One region of the Ideonella azotifigens genome, then DNA from elsewhere that is predicted to be linked to it. Evidence: predicted binding sites of a transcription regulator. Region 1 holds the regulator's gene; the other holds the start of a gene.

Evidence for each region. The regulator FliA, encoded in region 1, starts transcription of late flagellar genes. The targets are predictions, from matches to a motif close to CTAAAGTTTNNNNNNNNNNNGCCGNTA.
Region 2: LRH25_RS32940 (chemotaxis protein CheX) is a predicted target of FliA. The motif match lies at 2,061-2,087, and genes of this name have one in related genera.

What each region holds. Positions count from the first base shown of each region.
Region 1 is NZ_JAJNKD010000008.1:113,557-116,962, forward strand. It holds gene LRH25_RS17820 (antibiotic biosynthesis monooxygenase) at 1-508, shown strand, start outside; gene LRH25_RS17825 (RNA polymerase sigma factor FliA) at 749-1,462, opposite strand; gene LRH25_RS17830 (P-loop NTPase family protein) at 1,481-2,266, opposite strand; gene flhF (flagellar biosynthesis GTPase FlhF) at 2,290-3,406, opposite strand, start outside.
Region 2 is NZ_JAJNKD010000001.1:415,751-419,156, reverse strand. It holds gene metK (methionine adenosyltransferase) at 1-526, shown strand, start outside; gene LRH25_RS01885 (response regulator) at 601-972, opposite strand; gene LRH25_RS32940 (chemotaxis protein CheX) at 1,024-1,992, opposite strand; gene purT (formate-dependent phosphoribosylglycinamide formyltransferase) at 2,111-3,313, opposite strand; gene LRH25_RS01870 (DNA glycosylase AlkZ-like family protein) at 3,378-3,406, shown strand, end outside.

The DNA of each region.
Region 1 (3,406 bases):
TGTGGACCCCGCGCGGCGCGGCGACTATGAGGCCTGGCTGCACCGCATCATCCTGGTCGCCGCCCGCTTTCCCGGCCACAGAGGCGCCCACGTCATTCCGCCGTCGCCCGGCGAGACGCTCTACACCATCACCATCCAGTTCGACACCATCGCCCATGCCGACGACTGGTTTCGCTCAGAGGCGCGCCAGGCGCTGCTCCGAGAAGCCGAGCCCATGCTGACCGGCCCGGAGGAAGTGAAGACCGTCACCGGGCTGGAATTCTGGTTCGAGCCGCGCGCCGCCATGCCTGCGCCACGCCGCGCGAAGCAGGCGCTGGCCACGCTCTCGGTGATCTATCCGCTGACCACCGTGCTCGGCCTGCTGATCGGTCCCCTGGTCCACGGCTGGCCCACACCCTGGGGCCGCCTGGCCGGCAACCTGGCCGTCTCCAGCGCCACCGTGTTCCTGATGACCTACCTGGTCATGCCGCGCTATACCCGACTGCTGTCGCGCTGGCTGTCGCGGTAGGCACGCGACACGGGCCGCCCAAAAAGAAAGCCCCGGGCCGGACATCAGCGCGGGGCTCTAACGACTTTTCGCAAGTCGGAGGAGGAGTCAACACGAAAACAATGCGATCAACCCGGGGTGGGTTGAGACTGCCAACATCAGAGTGCCGAGGCACTGCCTGGTGGTTGTGCCACTGGTTCCCAACAACGGCTCTTTCGACGGGGATGGCCGTGCGCAAGGCACGGCCGGAAAAACGGGGGCTTACCAGGCGCGCAGCTTGACCCGCAGGCGGGCGATGGACTGGCTGTGCAGCTGGCAGACGCGGGACTCGGTGACGCCGAGCACGGCGGCGATTTCCTTCAGGTTCATGTCGTGCTCGTAGTACATGCTCATCACGTACTGTTCGCGCTCGGGCAGGTTCTTGATGGCTTCGACCAGGGCCTCGCGCATGCGGTGGTCCTGCAGCATGGCCAGCGGGTTGGCTTCCGCGTCGGCCACGTGGCGGTCGAGGTATTCGTCGCCGCCTTCGTCGCCCGACATGTCTTCCAGGTAGACCAGCTGGGTGCCGCGCACCTTGGTCAGCGTGTCCTGGTAGGCGTCCAGCGAGACGCCCATTTCCTTGGCGATTTCGCTTTCCTGCGGCGGGCGGCCCAGCTGCTGTTCGAGGCGATGCACGGCAGCTTCGATCTCGCGCTGCTGGCGGCGGTTGCCACGACTCATCCAGTCGGTGCCGCGCAGCTCGTCGAGCATGGCGCCGCGGATGCGCTGGGTGGCGAAGGTCTCGAACTGCACGCCCTGGCCCACGTCGAAGCGGCCCAGCGCATCGTTCAGTCCGATCATGCCGACCTGTATCAGGTCGTCGATCTCGACGTTGGCAGGCAGCTTGGCAATCATCTGGTGCGCGAGGCGGCGCACCAGAGGGCTGTACTGCTTGAGCAACGCATTGGCGTCGAGACGGCCGGTGGCGGTGTACATGAATGCAGTCTCCGTCTATCAATCCAGGGAAAGTGAGGCGCCCTGGCCGGCAAGTGCCGGGCTGGGGGCGAAGGAGGAAGGCGCGGCCAGGCCAGTCAACTGGTCTTCCGCCAGCTGGGACAACTCGGGCGAGGCGGGCTTGTTCAGGGCAATGTCACGGTCGACCGCAGCCCAGTTGCGCATTGCGGCGGCCAGGAAGTTGTCGGCGCAGCTGGACAGGCGGTCGGCCACGCGCTCGGCGCGGCGCGGCCGCGAGGCCATGCCGACCAGCAGGTCAAAAGCCATCAGCCCCAGGCGCTGCGACAGCAGCTTCATCGCGGCATAGGCCTCGGTGAGGCTGACCGATTCGAGGCCGGCCATCAGGATGGGGCAGACCTCGCGCGCACCCAGCAGGCGGCACAGGTCGCGCGCCTCGGCGTGCACGATGATGACGTGGGCAAACGGTGCGGCCTGTTCCACCGCCGCCAGCCAAGCTTCGCTGGAGCCGCGGCTGTTGACATGGCGGCGCGGAAGGCCGCGGGCGGCCAGGTAGGAAACGCTGTCGCCCAGGCGTTCAATGCAGGACGGCAGGTCCATGTCGACCAGCTCGTTGGGCAGCGGCGAGCTGTCTGCGGCGTCCAGCACCAGGGCATGGGCACCCAGCTCGGCAAAGGCCAGGCTGAGGCGCTCCAGCATCACGGCGGCCATGTCGACATGCGGGTTGGCGACGACCGGCACGATCTGCACCTGCTGGCCGGCAAAGAGGCGGCGCAGGCCATCGGCCTGGTCGGCGGTGGTGGAAGCGTTGGAGGTGAAGGCGTTCATACGGCTACTGGCATTCACTGGGGTTACAGGCGCTGCATCGGCGCGGCACCGGGCGCGGCGGCCGGGCGGTGCAGGGCCGAGAAGACCAGCTGCACGTCGTTGGCATCGATCCGGTAGGCCGCGCTGCCGCCGCCGCGCATCGCGCGGTGCATCAGCGCGTTGGCCGACAGGCGGTGCCAGTCTTCGGGCACACGCTGGCCGTTGGCCACGCCCAGCACCTTCATGCGGTGGCGGATCACGGCGTCCAGCGCGGGGGCCAGCTTCACGGCCTCGTCGAGCTTGGAGAGGATCACGCCCTTGCACTGCGCGGCGCGCCAGGCGGTCATCACGTCGTCGATGGTTTCGCCTTGCGACGAAGCGTCCACCACCAGCAGGCGCTGGATGGAACGGTGCTGCAGCATTTCCAGCAGTTCGCGGCAGCGCGCGTCGCGCTGGGCCATGCCGGCGGTGTCGATCAGGACCATCTTCTTGCCCGACAGCAGGTCCAGCAGGTCTTCCAGCGAAGCGCGGTCATGGGCGGTGTGGACGGGCACGCCGAGGATGCGGCCATAGGCGCGCAGCTGCTCGTGGGCGCCAACACGGTAAGCGTCCAGCGTGATCAGGCCGAGGTGGTTGGCGCCATGCGCGGTGGCAAAGGCGGCGGCCAGCTTGGCGGTGGTGGTAGTCTTGCCCACGCCGGTGGAGCCGATCATCGCGAACACGCCGCCCTGCTCTTCCAGGGCCGGCTCTTGCTCACCAGTCAGCAGGTTGCGCTCCAGCACGGTGGTGGCCCAGGTCAGTTCGTCGCTGGTGCCGGCAGGCAGGGACTCAACCAGCTTGCGCGTCAGGCCGGGCGTGAAGCCGCAGTCCATCAGCTTTTGCGACAGCACGGCCTGGCGTGGCTCGCGCTGCAGCTTTTCCATGAAGGCCAGCGTGCCGAAGCGTTCTTCGATCAGGCCCTTCATCGAGCGCAGCTCGTTAACCATGTCGATCTGGTCGCGTTGCTGGCCGACCGGCTCGCCCAGCGTGGGAATGTCCATGCCCAGGTGATCGGGCTGGCGGCGCACCGGGCCGCGGCGCACCGGTGCCGTGGGTGCCGGCACCGACATGCGGGCCGACAGCGTGGGGGCCTGGGCCAGCATGGCTGCGGTGGGCGCCGGG
Region 2 (3,406 bases), on a different contig from region 1:
GCTGCCGGCCGAATGGCTCACCGCCGAGACCAAGTACCTGATCAACCCGACCGGCCGCTTCGTCATCGGCGGCCCGCAGGGCGACTGCGGCCTCACCGGCCGCAAGATCATCGTCGACACCTACGGCGGCGCCTGCCCGCACGGCGGTGGCGCCTTCTCCGGCAAGGACCCGACCAAGGTCGACCGCTCGGCCGCCTACGCCGCACGCTACGTGGCCAAGAACATCGTCGCCGCCGGCCTGGCCCGCCAGTGCCAGATCCAGGTGGCTTACGCGATCGGCGTGGCCCGCCCGATGAACGTCACGGTCTACACCGAAGGCACAGGCGTGATCCCCGACGAGCAGATCGCCAAGCTGGTCAATGAGCTGTTCGACCTGCGCCCCAAGGGCATCATCCAGATGCTGGACCTGCTCAAGCCGATCTACTCGAAGACCGCGGCCTACGGCCACTTCGGGCGGGAGGAGCCTGAGTTCACGTGGGAGCGCACGGATCGCGCTGCCGCACTGCGCGCAGCGGCCGGCTTGTAAACGCCCAGTGCCAAAGACAAAGGCCGCCACCGGGATTCCGGCGGCGGCCTTTTTTTCATGGGCGAACGGCGGGTTCAGCCCATTCCGCAAAGCTTGCGAAACGGCCCCAGCACCGCGTCGCCGCGGAAGGGTTTGACGATCCAGCCGTTGATGCCGATGGCCTTCGCGCGGGTGCGCATCGCCGGGTTGTCCTCGGTCGTCAGCATCACGATGCGCACGTCCTTGTTGCAAAGCTCGGTGCGGATCTTCTCGGCCATGGTCAGGCCGTCCATGTTGGGCATGTTGATGTCGCTGACCACCAGCCGGATGCCGGGGTCCTTGTTCAGCTGCACCAGGCCATCGCGGCCATCGGTCGCCACCGCCACCTCGAAGCCGTTCTTGCTCAGGAAACCGGCAACGATCTCCCGCATCGTGTTGGAGTCATCAACCACCAGAACGTGGGCCATGGCGGTCTCCTCTTTGAGGTCTTTGGGAATGAGACATCGGATGGCGCGCGATCAAAACAATTCGAGCTCACCGGTGGCTGCGCTGCTGCCGCTGGAAGCGTCGGCAAACACCGCGAACTCCTCGGGCGACCAGTGCAGGTTGAAGATCAGGCGCTGCACGATGGTCAGCGGCGGCAGGCCGGGGCGGCGCGGGTCCGAAAGCTGGTAGCGCACACACAGCTGCGGGTCCTGCGAGCCGAACGAGATGTACTTGTGCTCGTGGTTGATCACGATGGGCACCTGGCTCTGCTGGTTGGCAAAGGCCTTGGGCGGGATGTAGCGGTTCTTGAACGCGCCCCAGATCAGGTTGGTCGTCTCGCCCAGCAGGTGATTGAGTTCGCGGAAATTCAGGTCGCCACCGACGCCTTCGTAACCCATGCCCTGCATCAGGCCCTGGCGCAACGCCCCCTCTTCCGTCTGCAGCATCATGTAGCCGCGGCACCAGGTGCTCTCCAGCGGAATCAGCGTCGACACCTGGCCGAAGATGATGCGGTCGTGCACCACGTAGGGCGACTCGGCCTTCACCGTCGCATGCGGGAACATCGAACGCATCGCCGAGCAGGTCAGCTCGACCACGCCGTTCACCAGCTCGGTCGGGTAACGCAGGCTGAAGATGCTGCGCTCGACGCAGGACTGCAGCTGCGCCAGGTCGCCGGTCGTCCACGGATGGCGTATCGCAATTTCCTGCTCCTCGCTCAGCGGCTGGTTGCTGGTGCGGCGCAGGAAGATCGGCAGCTCCGGCCGCAGCTTGTGGATGCTGCAGGCCAGCGCCAGGCTGTCCATGCCCTCCAGCGGCAAGTCCTCGGCCAGCATCACGCCGCCCAGGTCCTTGTGCTGCGACAAGGTGGCCAGCGCGTCCGGCGCGCTGCGCGGCATGGCCATCAAGCCCATGCGCTCGCAAAAATCCATCAGGCATTGGTACTGCTTGGCGTCATGCTCCAGCAGCAGTACCTTGGCGGCGAGATTGGTGGTCTCAGTCACAGCATCCTCCGAAACCCAGGCGTGAACAAGACGACCAGCCCACACGAGCCGGTCGCTTCATGCATGCTTATCGGCAGGTGGCTGCCGGGCTGGAGGGGGAAACGGCTGGCGCCAAGCCTCAAGCCTTGCGCGGCTTGACCTTGCTGGCGGCCAGCTTGGCCTGGGTGCGGGCGGTTTCCACGTCCGCGTCGTGCACCAGTGCCACGCCCATGCGGCGCTTGACGAAGCTCTCGGGCTTGCCGAACAGGCGGATCTCGCTGTTGGGCACACGCATCGCGTCGGCCACGCCGTCGAAGACGATGCCCGTGGCATCGACGCCGCCGTAGATCACGGCGCTGGCGCCGGGGCTCTTCAGCGAGGTGTCCACCGGCAGGCCGAGGATGGCGCGAGCGTGAAGTTCGAACTCGTTCTGCCACTGGGTGATCATCGTGACCATGCCGGTGTCGTGCGGTCGCGGGCTGACTTCGCTGAACCAGACCTGGTCGCCCTTGACGAACAGCTCCACGCCGAACAAGCCCTGGCCGCCGAGGTTGTCGGTCACGGCCTTGGCGACGCGGCGCGACTCGGCCAGCGCGGCCGGGCTCATCGGGTGCGGCTGCCAGCTCTCCACATAGTCCCCGCTGACCTGCACGTGGCCGATCGGGTCACAGAAGAAGGTTTCGACCTGGCCGCTTTCGCCCACCGCGCGCACCGTCAGCTGCGTGATCTCGTAGTCGAAGTCAATGAAGCCTTCGACGATGACGCGGCCAGGGCCGACGCGGCCGCCGGCCATCGCGTAGTCCCAGGCTTTTTGCACGTCCGCCGGGCCATCGATCTTGCTCTGGCCCTTGCCGGAGCTGCTCATCACCGGCTTGACGATGCAGGGGTAGCCAATGCCCGCATCGATGGCCGCTTGCAGCTCGGCCAGCGAATCGCAGAACTTGTACGGGCTGGTGGGCAGGCCCAGGGTTTCGGCGGCCAGGCGGCGGATGCCTTCGCGGTCCATCGTCAGCCGGGCGGCACGGGCAGTGGGGATGCAACGCACCTTGCCTTCGGCCTCCAGCGCTTCCAGCACCGGCGTGGCAATGGCCTCGATCTCGGGCACGATCAGGTCCGGCTTCTCGGCTTCGATCAGCGCGCGCAGCTGGACCGGGTCGCTCATCGTGATGGTGCGCGCATGGTGCGCCACCTGCTGGCCGGGGGCGTTTTCGTAGCGGTCGACCGCGATGGTCTCGACGCCCAGGCGCTGCAGCGCGATCAGCACCTCCTTGCCCAGTTCCCCCGAGCCGAGCAGCATCACACGGGTGGCGGAAGGGGACAGCGGGGTTCCAAGGGTGGTCATGGCGGAGGTCAATCTCGGTATTTCGATGAGGCCGGCATTGTCGCCGCTGCGGCATCATCCGGCCATGCCTGCCCTGACCCTGGACGACCTGCG